3 regions of the Actinosynnema sp. CS-041913 genome follow, and region 2 is predicted to be linked to each of the others. Evidence: riboswitches for the same ligand, from Rfam matches in the RefSeq annotation. Region 2 holds a riboswitch; each other region holds the start of a gene.
What was found. Region 2 has a riboswitch for S-adenosylmethionine ahead of ACQPZF_RS03805 (methionine ABC transporter ATP-binding protein). Riboswitches for the same ligand answer to the same signal wherever they lie in the genome.

Region 1: another riboswitch for S-adenosylmethionine. It lies ahead of ACQPZF_RS32945 (aminotransferase class V-fold PLP-dependent enzyme); the one in region 2 lies ahead of ACQPZF_RS03805 (methionine ABC transporter ATP-binding protein).
Region 3: another riboswitch for S-adenosylmethionine. It lies ahead of thrC (threonine synthase); the one in region 2 lies ahead of ACQPZF_RS03805 (methionine ABC transporter ATP-binding protein).

What each region holds. Positions count from the first base shown of each region.
Region 1 is NZ_CP192037.1:7,355,067-7,360,588, forward strand. Features, by position in the region: gene ACQPZF_RS32935 (RluA family pseudouridine synthase) at 1-645, opposite strand, end outside; gene lspA (signal peptidase II) at 642-1,268, opposite strand; gene ACQPZF_RS32945 (aminotransferase class V-fold PLP-dependent enzyme) at 1,273-2,589, opposite strand; SAM riboswitch class IV at 2,631-2,745, opposite strand; gene ACQPZF_RS32950 (potassium/proton antiporter) at 2,863-4,344, opposite strand; gene ACQPZF_RS32955 (DUF167 domain-containing protein) at 4,491-4,772, opposite strand; gene ACQPZF_RS32960 (TetR/AcrR family transcriptional regulator) at 4,765-5,316, opposite strand; gene ACQPZF_RS32965 (SRPBCC family protein) at 5,371-5,522, shown strand, end outside.
Region 2 is NZ_CP192037.1:759,201-764,722, reverse strand. Features, by position in the region: gene ACQPZF_RS03820 (DUF4184 family protein) at 1-206, shown strand, start outside; gene ACQPZF_RS03815 (MetQ/NlpA family ABC transporter substrate-binding protein) at 169-978, opposite strand; gene ACQPZF_RS03810 (methionine ABC transporter permease) at 1,004-1,687, opposite strand; gene ACQPZF_RS03805 (methionine ABC transporter ATP-binding protein) at 1,684-2,694, opposite strand; SAM riboswitch class I at 2,891-2,983, opposite strand; gene rsmA (16S rRNA (adenine(1518)-N(6)/adenine(1519)-N(6))-dimethyltransferase RsmA) at 3,073-3,948, opposite strand; gene ACQPZF_RS03795 (transglycosylase family protein) at 3,958-5,385, opposite strand.
Region 3 is NZ_CP192037.1:1,589,878-1,595,399, reverse strand. Features, by position in the region: gene ACQPZF_RS07825 (sulfite exporter TauE/SafE family protein) at 1-241, opposite strand, end outside; gene rpsT (30S ribosomal protein S20) at 493-753, shown strand; gene holA (DNA polymerase III subunit delta) at 930-1,910, opposite strand; SAM riboswitch class I at 2,008-2,121, shown strand; gene thrC (threonine synthase) at 2,133-3,395, shown strand; gene ACQPZF_RS07805 (hypothetical protein) at 3,515-3,967, opposite strand; gene ACQPZF_RS07800 (DNA internalization-related competence protein ComEC/Rec2) at 3,991-5,522, opposite strand, start outside.

The DNA.
Region 1 (5,522 bases), 2.7 Mb from region 2:
CTCGTAGTGGGTGATGCTCGGCTTGCCGTTGGCCATCACGGCGAACTTGTAGTCGTGCTTGGGATGCCGGTCGATCGGCGCGTCGATGGTGCCCTTGATCGGGTCCGGGTGCCCCTGCACCAGCGCGTGGTACAGCTTGTCGACGGTCCGTTCCTTGAACGCGTGCTTCAGCGCCGAGTACGCGTGCTCGCTCTTGGCGACGACCATCACGCCCGTGGTGCCGACGTCCAGCCGGTGCACGACGCCCTGCCGCTCGGCCGCGCCCGAGGTGGCGATCCGCACACCCGCCGCCGCGAGGCCGCCGACGACGGTCGGGCCGGTCCAGCCGGGACTGGGGTGCACGGCCACGCCGACCGGCTTGTCCACCACGATGATGTCGTCGTCCTCGTGCAGGACCTCCAGGCCCTCCACGGCGATCGCCTGCACCTGCACGGGCCGTTCCGGCTCGGGCAGCGTCACCTCCAGCCGCGACCCGGCCACCAGCCGGTCGGACTTGCCCGCGGGCTGCCCGTCCAGCACGACCGCGCCGGACTCGGTGAGCGACGCCACCACCGTCCGGGACAGGCCGAGCAGCTTCGCGAGCCCGGCGTCCACCCGCATCCCGTCCAGGCCGTCGGGCACGGGCAGCGTCCGGTAGCCGCTCATGCGCCCTTCCCCGCGGACTTCTTGTCCACCCGCGTGCCGTCGTAGTCGCGCTGGAGGATCGCCATCAGCACGATCACCCCGCCGCCGACGCAGATCGCGGAGTCGGCGATGTTGAACGCCGGGAAGAACGCGCCGTAGGGCTCGACGACCGAGATGAAGTCCACGACGTGCCCGCGCAGCGGTCCGGGACCGCGGAACAGCCGGTCCACCAGGTTGCCCAGCGCGCCGCCCAGCACCAGGCCCAGGCCGATGGCCCAGCCGACCGACCGGAGCTTGCGGGCGATCCACAGGATGAACCCGACCACGCCGCACGCGACCAGCGCGAGGATCACCGTCCAGCCCGACGCCAGGCCGAACGCCGCGCCCGAGTTGCGCAGGAACGACAGGTACACGAGGCCGCCGAACAGCTCGACCGGCTCCTCGCCCTCCAGCGTCGCCACGGCGACGATCTTGGTCACCAGGTCCAGCGCCAACACCACCGGCGCGATCACCGCCAGCAGCGCCACCCGGCGCTTCGGCAGCGGCTGCCCGGCTCCGGCGTCGGTCGGGACGTCCGGCTCGACGCCCGACTCGCTGTTCGGCCCGGTGTTGGACTCTGTGCTCACCGGGCCATTGTCCAGCATCGCGTCAGCGCAGGAACGGCGGGAGCGCCCGGTCGTCGTCCACCGGCTCCCAGCGGCCGTCGACGATCCGGTAATCCGACCGCGGACCCTCGACCACGAGCGACCGCAGAGCCGCCACGAGCCGGTCCACGTGCCCGACCGTCGTGCCCAGCCCCAGCGACGCGCGCAGCGCCCGGTCGCCTTCGGCGAGCCGGTGCACGGCCACGTGCGCGCAGAACGCCCCGTCCCGCACCCCGATGCCGTGCTCGGCGGACAGCGCCGCCGCCAGGAACCCGGCGTCCTGGCCGCCGACCACGAAGCTCACCACGCCCACCCGGTCGTGCGCGGAGCCGAACAACGCCAGCTCCCGCACACCGGGAACGGTCGCGAGGCCGGCCCGGAGCCGGGACAGCAGCTCCCGCTCGTGCGCGACGGTCTGCTCCCAGTGCCGCCCCAGCACGTCGCACGCCACCGCGAGGGCGTGCACGCCCACCACGTTCGGCGACCCGGCCTCGTGCCGCTCGGGCACCGCCGACCACGCCACGCCCAGCCGGTCGCCGTGGTCGGTGACCCGTGCCGTCGCGCCGCCGCCGACCAGGTACGGGTCGGCGGCCTGCAACCAGTCCGCCCGCCCCACCAGCACACCGGCCCCGAACGGGGCGTAGACCTTGTGCCCGGACAGCACCGCGTAGTCCACGTCCAGCGCCCGCAGGTCCACCGGCCGGTGCGGGGCGAGCTGGGCCGCGTCCAGCGCGATCCGCGCGCCGTGCCGCCGGGCCACCGCCGCCAGCTCCGCCACCGGCCACACCTCGCCGGTCACGTTCGACGCGCCGGTCACCACGACCAGCCGAGGGCCCTCCGGCGTGGCGCGCAGCGCGCGGTCCAGCTCCAGCACCGCCGCGGCGGGCGTCGCGGGCGTGCGCAGCCGCCGCACGTTCGGCCCGCGCCACGGCAGCAGCGCGGCGTGGTGCTCGGTGTCGAACAACACCACGGACGTGCGCCGCGGCAGGCTGCGGGCCAGCAGGTTCAGCGAGTCGGTCGTGTTGCGGGTGAACACCACGGTGTCACTCGGCCGCGCGCCGAGGAACCGGCGCACCGAGTCACGCGCCTGCTCGTAGACGCGGGTGGACACCCGGGACGCGAAGCCCGCGCCCCGGTGCACGCTCGCGTACCAGGGCAGCAGCTCGTTCACGGCGTCCCGCACCTGCTCCAGGCAGGGCGCGCTGGCGGCGTGGTCGAGGTTCGCGTACTCGACGCGCTCCCCGGTGACCAGCGGCACGCGCAGCGCGGCGCCGACGACACGGGGCAGAGCGGCGATCGATCCGGGAACTGCGACAGTCACGGCAACCCTCCGACGGGTCCGGCGGACTCCGTGGCATGGGAGGCCCGCGCTTGCCCGACGCCCTGCGCGCCAGGCCAGGTCCTCATCGGGGGCACCCCACCGCGGTAGGAGGGTTGCCGGCCAGCTAGCCCGAGCTTCGCGCTGGCACTCATGACCTCGCCGCCGACGCTAGCCGACATCCGGCCGCCGGGTCGAGCGGCGTTCACATTCTGGGAGCGTCACGGCAGCCCGGCATCGCCCTTCAGCGCGAACCGCCCGGCCCGGCCGCTCGGATCACGGCAGCCCGGCATCGCCCTTCCAACGCGCGAACCGCCCGGCCCGGTCGACCGCGCGGATGCGGCGCTCGGTCGCCGTCCGGGCGGTCTCGGTGCACACCACCAGCAACTGGTCGTGCTCCTGCAACCGGGTGGTCGGCTCCGGCGTGAACCCCTGGTCGGCGCGCACCACGAGGCTCACCGACGCCCCCGGCGGCAGCCGCAGCTCGGACAGGTACACCCCGTGCAGCTTGGACCCGCCCTGGATGCGGACCTGGAGCAGCTCCGCGCCCAGCTCGTCCAGCGCCGAGGAGTCGACCTCGACCTCCGTGGCCTCCCCCGACCGCACCAGCTTCAGCCACCGGGCCAGCCACGGCAATGAGGTGCCCTGCACCACGGTCAGCACGATGACCAGCACGAACACCGCGTCCACGAGCTGCTGCGCGCCGGGCACCTGCTGGATGAGCGGGATGAGGGCGAACACGATCGGCACCGCGCCGCGCAGCCCCGACCACGAGATGAACACCTGCTCGCGCCACGGCACGCGGAACGGCAGCGCGGCGACCACCACCGACAGCGGCCGGGCGAGCAGCACCAGCACCGCGCCCGCCACCAGCGCCGGCACCAGCGCCTCCAGCAGCCGGCCCGGCGAGGCGTACAGGCCGAGCAGCACGAACAGCCCGATCTGCGCGATCCAGCCCAGGCCCTCGGCGAACGACAGCGTGTCCGACCGGTGCGGCAGCCGGGCGTTGCCCAGGACCAGCGCGGCGATGTACACGGCGAGGAAGCCGGACGCGTGCGCGAGGTCGCCCACCGTGTAGGCCAGCAGGCAGACCGCGACCGTGGCCAGCGGGTACAGGCCCGTCGACGGCAGCGCCGCCCGCCGCAGCCCGACGCCGCCGAGCCACCCGAGCGCGATGCCGATCGCCGCGCCCGCGACCAGCTCGTACCCCATCAGCAGCGGCGCGGTCCAGGTCACCGGGTCGGGCGAGGCGAGCAGCACGACCGCGATGTACACCGGGGCGTCGTTGATGCCGGACTCCAGCTCCAGCGGACCGATCAGCCGCTTGCCCACCCCGACCCCGCGCAGCACGCTGAACACCGCCGCCGCGTCGGTGGACGACAGCACCGCGCCCCACAGCAGGGCGGTGCGCCAGTCCAGGCCCAGCAGGTGGTGCAGCGCCAGGCCGGTGACGCCGATGCTGACCGCCACGGACACTGTGGACAGTGCGATGCCCAGGCCCAGCGCCGGTTTCACCGACGACCAGCGGGTCGTCAGACCGCCCTCGGTGAGGATCAGCACGAGCGCCGCCGTGCCCAGCGAACGGGTCAGGTCGGCGTCCTCGAACTGGATGCCGACCACCGCTTCGCCGAGCAGCACGCCGATGCCCAGGTACAACAGGAGCGAGGGCAGACCCAGCTTGATCGACACCCGCACCGCGATGACGGAGACCAGCAGAACCGCGGCGCCGATGCCGAGAACGGCAGTCACACCACCCACTCGACCTCCTGTTGTTCACTCGGTGGAGGTCATTCTCCCTGGTGACACCGATTTGGACTAATCCGGCAATCGTCACACCGCCGCCCGGCCCGTCGCGGCGGCCCGGCACCGACCGTCCACATCGGACCGCGGAGGCCGGGCGGGCGCTAGCCGTCCAGCAGGCGTGCCAGCCTTTCCCGCGCGTCCGGCGGGGCCGGGTCGACCTGCACGACCTTGTCCCGGCCGCGTTCGCCGCGCACCACTCGGACGTCCTGCCTGCGCACGCCGAACGCCTCGGCCAGCGCCTTGCGCACGGCCTCGTTCGCCTTGCCCTCCACGGCGGGGGCGGCGACCGCGACGACCAGCGCCGTCCCGTTCCACCGGCCGCCCACGGCGTCCCGCTTCGCGCCCGGCTTCACCCGGACGTCCAGCCGGAAGACGTCAGGCACGGGACGTCACCGCGGCCAGCATGTCCTCCAGCAGCGCCCGGCGGGCGGTGACGACGTGCGGGGTGCTGGACAGCAACTGCGCCTGTCCCAGGTAGACGGAGTAGGCGAGGACGGCCCGGTGCCGCGCGGTCCCGTCCGGGAAGCCCATGGCGCGGAACAGGTCCTCCAGGTAGCCGATGCGCCGCTCGGCGACCCGGCGCAGCACGGGCGCGACCGCCGGGTCGTCCTTGGCGGCGAGCATGGCCAGCTCGACCGCGCTGTCCCGGATGTCCTCCAGCACCATGCCGAACAGCAGCCGCAACCGGCCCAGCGGGGTGGTCTCGGCCTCGACCCGTTCGATCACGGCCTCGGTGTGCTCGCGTTCCCAGCGTTCGAGGGTGGCCGTGAGCAGCGCCTCGCGGTTGGGGAAGTGCCAGTAGGCGCTGCCCTTGGTCGCACCGAGCCGGACGGCGAGCGGTTCGACGGCCACCGCCGCCACACCGCCCTCGGCCAGCGCCCGCAGGGCCACCCCGGTCCAGTCGTCTTTCGTCCGGCGCTTCCTCACAACTCCGTACGCTACCGTATGGTCAGCACCATACGGAGCCGTATGGAGGAAACCATGATCGAGAACGTGCACGGGCGGCAGGTGCCCGGCGACAACTGGGTCGACCGGGTGGTCGAGCTGTGGCCGGCCGACCGGTGGCCGCGGCTGGTGCTCGACCGGCCGCTCGGCGTCGGCGCGGACGGCGGCCACGGCTTCGTCCGCTACCG
Region 2 (5,522 bases):
TGGCGGTGTTCACAGCGGTCTTCGCGGCGGTCACGACGACCGGTCGCGTGCCGGACGCCGTGCTGGTCAGCGCGTCGATGACGGTGCCGGCGGGCGCGGCCGTCGCGGTGGCGCTCTACGGGTTGTGGCGGCGTGTCCTCCGCCGGGGCGGAGGACACGCCGACCAGGTCACACCGCCAGCACGGAGCCCAGGAAGGTCGTCTTGATGTAGTCCTTCACCTGCGGCGACTGCAACAGCGCGAGCAGGTCCTTGATCCGCTTGTCGTCCTTCAGCTCCGCCCGCGTGACGAGACCGTTCGCGTTCGGGTTGCCCTCGGCCTTCTCCAGCGCCAGCGCGTCGCTGGACGGCTTCAGACCGGCGTCGATGGCGTAGTTGCCGTTCACCACGGCCGCGTCGGTGTCCTCCAGCGACCGGGGTAGCTGAGCCGCCTCCAACTCCACGAACTCCAGGTTCTTCGGGTTCTCCGCGATGTCCCGGATCGTCGCGGTCTGCTCCGCGCCGGCCTTGAGCTTGATCAGCCCGTTCTCCTGCAGCAGGCGCAGGCCGCGGGCCTCGTTCGTCGCGTCGTTCGCCACCGCGACCTTCGCGCCGGACGGCAGGTCGGTCAGCTTCTTGTGCTTGTTCGAGTACACGCCCAGCGGCTCCAGGTGGACCGGGCCGATCCACTCCAGCGTCGCGCCGCTCTCCGCCTTGAACGTCTCCAGGTACGGCACGGTCTGGAAGTAGTTCGCATCGAGCGAGCCGTCCACCAGCGCGGTGTTCGGCTGGACGTAGTCGGTGAACTCCACGACCTCGATCTTCAGGCCCTTCTCCGCGGCGAGGTTCTCCGCCACGTACTTCAGCACCTGGGCGTGCGGGACGGGGCTGACGCCCACCTTGAGGGCCGCGTTCGGGTCCGACGCGGCGCCCCCGGTCTGGCCGCTTCCGCAGCCGACCGCGGTCAGCAGCACGGCGACGAGGGCAGCACGAATACGCATGGGATTTCCTTAATAGAGAACGAGGTCACACAGAGGCGTGCCGACGGCGGTCCACGCCGCGCGCGACACGGTTCGAGATGAATTGGATCAACGTCGCGATGACCGCCAGGGCGACGACCGTGGCCCACAGGTAGCGGTCGTTGAAGCGCTGGTAGCCCATCCGCACGGCCAGGTCGCCGAGGCCGCCGCCGCCCACCACGCCCGCCATGGCGGAGTACCCGAGCAGGGCGATCGCGGTGACGCCGATCGCGTTGACCAACGCGGGCAGCGACTCGCGGAGCAGGACGCTGCGCACGATGCGCACCGTGGAGGCGCCGGTGGTGACCGCCGCCTCGACCACGGAGACGTGCACTTCCGACAGGACGTTCTGCACGAGCCTGCCGACGAACGGGATGGCGCCGACCGCCAGCGGCACGATGGCCGCGGTCGGTCCGGTGCTCGTGCCGAGCAGCAGCCTGGTCAGCGCGGTCAGCACGACCAGCAGGACCAGGAACGGCATGGAACGGCCGAGGTCGACCACGAAACCGAGCAGTTTGTGCGCCACGGGCCTGGGCCGCAGCCCACCGGGTGCGGTGAGCTGCAGCCAGACGCCGAGGGGAATGCCGAGCAGCACAGCGATCAGGGTGGAGACGCCCACCATGTACAAGGTCTGGCCGGTGGAGACCAGCAAGTCCTCGAACACGATGGACCAGGGTGTGGCAGACCTCACGCAGCTACTCCTTGAGGACCCGCAGGCGTCCGGCGCACCGCGCCACCCGCCTCCGAGATCCACTCCAACGCCGAATCCGCGCGCTCGCCGGTCAACCCGACGCGGAACCGCGCCACCGGGGTCTCGCCGAGTCGCGTCAAACCGCCGCCCAACAGGTTGAGTTCCACGCCGAACCGGCTGGTCGCCTCCGGCAGCAGCGCGCCGACCGCGGCGAACCCGACCAGCACCACGTCGGCGACCCGGTCGAACGAGGCGTCCACCGCCGGGTTCTGGTCCACGGCGGGCAGCAGCGAGGCGGCCGTGCGCGAGGACGCGTCGGCGACCAGGTCCAGCACCTTGCCGTGCTCGACCACGCGCCCGCCGTCCAGCACCGCCACGTCGTCGCAGATCTTCCGGACCACGCCCATGTCGTGCGTGACCACGAGCACCGTCACCCCCAGCTCGGCCCGCGCGCGGTCCAGCACGGTGAGCACCGAGCCGGTCGTGTCGGGGTCCAGGGCGGAGGTCGGCTCGTCGGCCAGCAGCACGGACGGGCTGGCCGCGAGGGCCCGCGCCACGGCGATCCGCTGGCGCTGGCCGCCGGACAACTGGTCGGGGTACGAGCCGGCCTTGTCGGTCAGGCCGACCAGGTCGAGCAGCTCGGCCACGCGGGTGCGCCGCTGCGGTCCGGGCACGCCCGCCGACTCCAGCGGCAGCGCCACGTTGCCCGCGGCGGTGCGCTGGCGCAGCAGCGAATCCCCTTGCGGGACAACGCCGATCTGCCGGCGGGCAGCCCGCAGCGCGGGACCGCCGAGGGACACCAGGTCGGTGCCGTCGACCCGGATCGCGCCGCTGTCGGGCCGCTCCAAGAGGGCCACGCACCGGGCCAGCGTGGACTTGCCCGCCCCGCTGGGGCCGACGACGCCGAGGACGGTGCCCGCGGCGACGTCCAGGTTCACGCCGTCCAGCGCGCGAACCTGACCGGTACTCCCGGGAAAGGTCTTGGTGAGGTTCTCAACAGTGATCACGTTTCGCTCCACGACTGCACGCGGCAGCGCACGCTCATGGCGTGCGCGTCCGAAAGCCAGCTCAAGAAAGGTGTCCGAGAGGACGGCGAGGACTCGAAGATGCGCCTAGGCGAGCGTTAGCTGCGACAGCCCGATACGGTGCGGCGGCCGTGGTCGACGACTCGCCTGCGTGTGAGCAGCATCCTGGGCACGTGATCCTCCATCGATCCTGGCTGAAGCACCTGCCTCCATGGGGAGGTGGTTGCTGCGGCGTCGTAGAGCCAGGTCTCTCGGCCGCTCGGGATGGCAGCACGAGTACACCTGACGCACCGGCTTGAACGCAAGCCCGCATAAGGATCGTTCGTCAAATCACACTTTCGGCCGAAAGATCATCGGCCGTTACGGCGAGGAAGCCTCAGCTATCCGGACGAATTCTCCGACGCCCAGTTGCTCCCCCCGAGCGCCCGGATCCACCCCTGCCTGCACCAACAGCCGCTCCGCCGCCGCGGCCGAGCCGGCCCACCCGGCCAGCGCGCCGCGCAAGGTCTTGCGGCGCTGCGCGAAAGCCGCGTCCACCAAGGAGAACAGCACCTTCCGGTCCACTGTGGACAGCGGCGCGTGGCGGGTGAACGCGACCAGCGCGGAGTCCACGTTCGGCACCGGCCAGAACACCGACCGGGACACCGGCCCGGCCCGGCGGGCGTCGGCGTACCAGGCGAGCTTCACGCTCGGCACCCCGTAGACCTTGCTGCCCGGCCCGGCGGCCATCCGGTCCGCCACCTCGGACTGCACCATCACCAGGCCGGTGCGCAGCGACGGCAGCTCGGCCAGCAGGTGCAGCACCACCGGCACGGCCACGTTGTACGGGAGGTTCGCGACCAACGCGGTCGGCGGCGTCGGGAACCGGTCGGCCGTGACGCGCATCGCGTCGGCTTCGACCACGGTCAGCCGGGACACGAGGTCCGGCGCACGCTCCCCGACGGTCCGCGGCAACTTCCCCGCCAGCACCGGGTCGATCTCGACGGCCACCAGCTCCCGACACGACGGCAGCAGCGCCAGGGTGAGCGATCCGAGGCCCGGTCCGACCTCCAGCACCACGTCGTCGGGCGTCAAGTCTGCTGCGGACACGATCTTGCGCACCGTGTTGGGGTCGTGCACGAAGTTCTGCCCCAACTTCTTGGTGGGGCGGATATCCAACTCGGCGGCCAGCCGACGGACATCGGCCGGGCCCAGGAGCGCACTCCCAGGCCCGGCCGACGACGAAGCTTCAGTCACAGTGAGAAGTTACGGCAGGCCTAGTTTTTGCTGGCAGTGGGGCCATGCGGAGTAGCCGCCGCGGGCGTCGCGGAGCTTCGTGGCCACCGCGATCTGCTGTTCACGAGTCGCCTGGTGCGGGTAGGCGGCGTACTGCGCGCCGCCATAGGCGTCCCAGGTGCCCTTGTTGAACTGGAGCCCGCCGTAGTAGCCGTTGCCGGTGTTGATGGCCCAGTTGCCGGTCGCCTCGCAGTGCGCCAGCCGGTCCCACACCTCGCCATCGGGCGGGAGCTTGGTGCCGACCTTGACCTTCTTGGCCTTCGGCTCCTTGGTGACCTTCGCGCCCAGCTTCTCGCGGTCGGTCTCCTTGCCGTTCTTGATGGTCACGCGGTAGGTGACGATCTGCTCGCCGGGCTCGCCCGCCTCGACGACCTCTTTCTGGCCCTTCATCATCGAGTCGTCCCGGATCTCCTCGACGGGCGGCTCGACGGCCTCCGTCGCGTTGATCACGGACACGCCCGTACGGCTGATGTGGACCTCGGCGCCGTTAGTGATGCGCAGGTCCGCGGCCGTTTCGAGCTTGTCGTCCGGCCCCAGCGCGAGGTTCTGCGCCTTCATCAGCTCGTCCACCGTCACGGCGGTCGTCTGGAGCTGCTTGGGCTCGTTGCCGCCGTCGTACAGCGTGATCGTCTTGAGGCTCTTGACCTCCAGCGCCAGCCCGCCGAGCGGGACGGCCATGCCGCGGTCGTGGGAGAGCCACGCTCCCTCGTCGCTCACCTTGAGCTGGTCCAGCGCCTCGTCCACGGTGACGGAGCGGACCCAGCCCTCGCGCTGCTCGCCGTCGACCGTCATCTTCACCAGCCGGCCGCGGTCCAGCGAGATCTTCCCGCCGTCGCCGACCTTCGCCTGGGGGGACGGGCTGAGCGCGTCGTGCTCGCCGACCTGGATGCCCTCGTCGGCCAGGATCTCGCCGACGGTGGACTCGTAGGTGCGGACGGTCTTGGCTTCGCCGTCGACGTCGACCGTGACGGACTTGTCCATCGCGATGGCGGTGGCCCCACCGCCGGAGATGGTCACCAGCACGGTGGCGACGGCGGCCTTGAGGAAGCGGCGCTTCCACTTCCCGGCGGCTTCGACCAGTGCGGCGGGCGGGGCGCTCGGCTGCTCGGCGGCCAGGCTGCCCGCGACCCGGTCCTGGGAGACCTCGTCCGGGATGATGATCGGGGGGAGGAGCGTGGTCTCGGCGTTGATCAGCCGGATCAGCTCGTCGACGTCCACATCGGCGTTCGCCAGCAGTTCGTCCGCGTCAGGCCCGAGGACCTCCAGGACGTCGTCCGGCGTGATGCTGAAAACCGTGGTGTCCCAGTCGGACCAACCGGGCTCCGGTCTGTCCAGGACGTCCACGGACGTGGACTTCACGGGAGTAAACCAGTCGGTGTCCTCGTTGAACGAGTTCACGGGGTTCCATACCTCCTGAAGGCGCGAAGGTCTCGCACACGTTCGATGTCGGCGGTCAGCTTGTGATCTCCGGCAACTCCTGCGCGTGGTCGTCTTCTCGCTTCTGGTGTGTAAACCCGCCCCGACTGCGGGTTGCG
Region 3 (5,522 bases), 830 kb from region 2:
TGGTCTGCCGCGCGTAGGTGGTGACCGCGGAGGCCGTGCCGATCACCGACGCCACCTTGTTGGTGGCCAGCGCGTACAACGGCTGCCCACCGGGCCCGACGAGGAGCAACGCGGGCAACTGGATCAACCCTCCCCCACCCACCACGGCGTCAACCGCTCCGGCGAGCGCGGCGGCGAGGCAGAGGAACAGCAGGCCGGCGAGGGTGACCTGGCCGAAGCCCGGCCAGTCGAGAGCGGTCATCACCCGTTCAGCTTAATCGGACACGCGTACTGTTTAACGCGACGTTCACCACGCCGACGCGACCGCACAAGGCTCTGTCACGAGCCGGCGGCGGGCGAGCGTGAGCACCGGGTTCACGGTCGGATGAGCCGCCCTGATACCCTTCTCTGCCGTACCCGCGCGGCATTCCGCTATGGAGGAAACCCACCGTCAGGTGGGGCCGGTCACACAGCGCGGTACGACTCCGAGACCAAGGAAAAGGTGGCTTTCGCGTGGCGAACATCAAGTCCCAGTTGAAGCGGATCAAGACGAACGAGAAGGCGCGCCTGCGCAACAAGGCCGTCAAGTCGTCCCTCAAGACCGCCATCCGCAAGTTCCGTGAGGCCGCCGAGGCCGGCGACAAGGAAAAGGCCACCGCCCTCGCCCGCGAGGCCTCCCGCAAGCTCGACAAGGCGGTCACCAAGGGCGTGATCCACGCCAACCAGGCCGCCAACAAGAAGTCGGCGCTGGCCAGGCGCGCCAACCAGATCTGAGTCTGGACTTCCGACAGCGCCGCTCCCTCACCCGAGGGGGCGGCGCTGTCGCGTTCAGGCACCGTCGCCCCTGAGCGTTGTCGCGCTCGGACGCCAACCTTTTTCGGACGCCGACCCATTCGGGCAGCGCCCCAACACAGACCGCGAGCGCGAACGACAAACGTCGCGACGGAACGTCAGCGACGACCGTGAGCAGCGACGATCTTCAAAACCGCCCGCTCCAACGCGTAGCCGGAGTCCGCCGCGGCACCCTTGACGTCGGCGTTCAGATCCGCGACCACGGACATCACCGCCGCCAGGCCATCGCCCTCCCAGCCCCGGGCCTGCCCCTGCGCCTTCTTCACCTTCCACGGCGGCATGCCGAGTTCGCCGGCCAGCTTGAACGGGTCGCCCCGCCCCACCGCCGACACCCGTGCGATGGTCCGCACCGCGTCGGCCAGCGCGTCCGCCACCAGCACGTGCGGCACGCCGAGCTGAAGCGCCCAGCGCAACGCCTCCAACGCCCCGGCCCGGTCGCCCATCACCGCCTTCTCGGCCACCGCGAAGCCGGTCACCTCGGCCCGCCCGCGGTGGTAGCGGTGGACAGCGTCCGCGTCGACCTTGCCACCCGTGTCGGAGACCAGTTGGGACGCCGCCGCCGCGAGTTCCCTCAGGTCCGACCCGACCGCCTCGATCAGCGCACCCACCGCCTCCGCGTCGGCCTTGCCGCCCGCCGAGCGGATCTCGTTGCGGACGAACGCCTCACGGTCCGCCTGCTTCGTCAGCTTCGGGCACTCGATCACCGAGGCCCCCGCCTTGCGCAATGCCGTAGGAAGTTCCTTGGCCGCTTTGCTCCGCCCGCCACCGCTGTGGATGACGACGAGCGTCACCCCGTCGGCAGGCGCCTTGGCATAGGCGATGACGGCCTCGGCGATCTCCTTGCCGATGTCCTGCGCCGCCTCCAGAGCGACCACCCGCCCCTCGGCGAACAGCGACGGGCTCACCAGTTCGGCCAGCTCAGGCGGGGTGAGGTCAGTCACTTTGACCCGAGTCAGGTCGGCCTGCGAATCGGCTTCGCGAGCCACGTCCAGCGCCCTGCGCACAGCGCGCTCGACCAGCAACTCCTCCTCGCCGACGACCAGTTGTACGGAGTCTGGAGTGACTGCGGACGCGCTCACGACACCGATCCTCCCACGCCGCCGACAGCGTCCGGATGGTGGACGCATCTGGCTGCGGGTCGAGATCGTGCCGTAAGTTCGAGTCACAACCGAATACCGCTCATCCAGAGGGGCAGAGGGATCGGCCCGAAGAAGCCCCGGCAACCTGTCGCACAGCATCCGCTGGCGACCATGGTGCCAATTCCGACCCGCGACGCGGGAAAGATGAGGAGATACCTCGCGATGACTGCTGTGAGTGCGCCCTCGGCCACCACCTCCTTCAACCTCGGTCCGGCTCGCGCCCTGTCGTGTCGTGAGTGCGGCCACGAGACCCCACTCGCCCCGGAATACGCCTGTCTCGAGTGTTTCGGGCCGCTGGAAGTCGCCTACGACTTCGGCCGCGTCCGCCGCGAGGACATCGAGGCGGGCCCCCGGTCGATCTGGCGCTACCGCGGCCTGCTCCCGGTGCCCTCGAACGTCGAGTCGCACCCCAACACCAACCCCGGCCACACCCGCCTCGTCGAGGCCGACCGCCTCGCCAAGGCACTGGGCGTGCGCAAGGTCTGGGTCAAGGACGACACCGGCAACCCCACCCACTCGTTCAAGGACCGCGTCGTCGGCGTCGCCCTCGCGGCAGCCCGCGAGCTGGGCTTCAAGGTCCTCGCGTGCCCCTCCACCGGCAACCTCGCCAACGCCGTCGCCGCTGCGGCGGCCCGCGCGGGCTGGCAGTCGGTCGTGCTGGTCCCCTCCTCCCTCGAACAGGCCAAGATCCTCATGACCGCCGTCTACGGCGGCAACCTGATCACCGTCGACGGCAACTACGACGACGTGAACCGCCTGGCACAGGAGCTGGCCGCCGAACACGAGGACTGGGCGTTCGTCAACGTCAACGTCCGCCCCTACTACGCCGAGGGCTCCAAGACCCTGGGCTACGAGGTGGCCGAGCAACTGGGCTGGCGGCTGCCCGACCAGATCGTGGTGCCCATCGCGTCCGGCTCGCAACTGACCAAGGTCGACAAGGCCTTCCGCGAGTTCGGCGAACTCGGCCTGGTCGACGCCACCCCGTACAAGGTGTTCGGCGCCCAGGCCACCGGCTGCTCCCCGGTGTCGGCGGCGTTCAAGGAAGGCCACGACGTGGTCTCCCCGGTCCGCCCCGACACGATCGCCCGCTCGCTGGCGATCGGCGCCCCCGCCGACGGCCCCTACGTGCTCGACGCCGTCCGCCGCACCGGCGGCGCGATCGAGGACGTCACCGACGAGGAAGTCGTCGAAGGCATCCGCCTGCTCGCCCGCACCGAGGGCATCTTCGCCGAGACCGCCGGCGGCGTCACCGTGGCGACGGCGAAGAAGCTCATCGAGACCGGCCAGTTGGACCCCGACGCCGAGACCGTGCTGCTGATCACCGGTGACGGCCTCAAGACCCTCGACGCCCTAGGCGACCGCGTCGGCCCCCGCGCCAACGTGCCGCCGTCCGCCGAGGCCGTGTTGAACGCCCTCAAGGACTGACCGGGGCCCACGACCGGCTCATCCGCCACGACCGCCTGCCGAAGGCCGTTGGCGGGTGAGCCGGTCACCCGGCCGGCACGCTCACGAGGCTCCGCGGTGATCACGCGGATGGGCAGTGATCACAAGGCGATGCGGGACGAGCGCAACCAACCACTGCGCGGGAACGAGTTCAGCTCGGGCAGCACATAGGGACCGACCTCCTCGGTCTCGGCCCGCCAGGCCGTGAGCTGTTGTGGCCACGGCGCGGCGGACTTGTGCCCGTTGTACCGATTGGCGCGCCAGTCTTCCGGCGGGATGGTCAGGTCGTCGTCGAACAAGGTGTCGGCGATCTGCTGATAAGCCTCCTCGGGCGACTTCACCTCCATGGTGCGGACGTAGTTCGTGACCGTCGCCCGCGCCACGATCGCCCGTCCGCCCGCACTGATGTCCTGGCAGAGGTAGAAGGTGAACGCGGGCCGCAGTTCGTCGCGCGGCCAGGGATGGGCGACGTAGCCGGGCTGCCACAACGCCCAACCCACCTCGCGCGGCGCCCAGCCGGTGTGCAGTCGGATCCACGTGTCGTCGTTGCTCATTGGTTCTCTCCCTTTCGGTGTGTTCAACGGCTGTTCTTCAGCGGATCGCCCCGACGGACGACCCGAGGCCCCTCCGGACCTGGTAAGACGGCGGTGTCACCGTCCCGATCTGTGCGCAGCACCAGCACGCCCTGGCTCGCCAAGGCGTCGACCAGCACCCCGCTGGGGTGGCCATAGCGGTTGCCCGCCCCGACGCTCACCAGCGCGACTCGTGGCCGCACCGCCGCGAAAAACGCCGGCGACGAAGAGCGCGACCCGTGGTGCGGCACCTTCAGCACATCGGCCCGCAGGTCGACGTGGTCGCCGAGCAGCCCGGCCTGCCCGGCCAGCTCGACATCCCCGGTCAGCAACACCCGCCCGGCGGCGGTCGACGCCCGCAGCACCACCGACGCGTCGTTGACCGCCGTGTTCTCATCCCCTCGCGACACCACCCGCGGCCCCAGCACGTCCAACTCCAGCCCCGACCAGCTCAACCGCTGCCCGACACCCAGTTCGACCACCTGGACCCCGGCGGCCCGCGCTCGCGCACGCACCTCCTCCCACGCCCAACCCGGCCTCCGCGACGGCCCCACGGCCACCGCGCCGACACCCCGCTCCGCCAACACCGCCGCCAGCCCGCCGATGTGGTCGGCATGCAGGTGGCTCAGCACCACCAGCGGCACGCGCCGGACACCCAGCCGCCGCAGGCAGGCCAGCACCGGCACCGGATCCGGCCCGGTGTCGACCAGCACGGCCCGGTCACGCTCCGCCGTCGCCAGGACGACCGCGTCCCCCTGTCCGACGTCACACGCCACCACCGCCCAACCCGGCACCGGCCACCGAGGCGCGATCACCTCGACCGGCGCCAGCACCACGGCGACCCCGACGACGACAGTCACGGCCAACACCCGCAACCGACGCAGCCGCAGCACGCCGTAGGCCAGCAGCACCACACCCGCCAGCAACGCCCCGCCCAGCCAGCCTCCGGGCCACGCCACGGCCGCTCCCGGCACGGCCGCCGCGTGCCGCCCGACGGTGATCAGCCACTCCGCCGCCGGACCGGCCACCTCGGCGACGAAGCGAGCGGTACCCAGGTGGACCTGGGCGAGCACGGCCGCGAGCACCCCGAGCACCGTCGCCGGCGCCACGACCGGAGCGATCAGCAGGTTCGCCAGCACCGCGACCAGACTCACTTGGCCCGAGATCCCGGCGACCAGCGGAGCCGTGGCGAGGTGCGCGGCGGCGGGCACCGCCAACGCCTCGGCCAGCCCCACCGGCACGCCCCGGTCCCGCATGCCGGCCGCCCACCGAGGCGCGACCAACACCAGGGCCGCCGTGGCGACGACCGACAACCCGAACCCCGGATCGACAGCGAGCTGCGGGTCGTACAGCACCAACACGACCACCCCTGCGGCGAGCGCCGGCAACGCCGACCTCTCCCGCCCCAGCACCAAGGCGAGCAACGCCACGGCGCCCATCACCGCCGCCCGCAACACGCTCGGCTCCGGACCGGCCAACACGACGAACCCGACCAACGCGGCCATTGCGCCCGCCGCGCAACCCCGTGGACCGAACC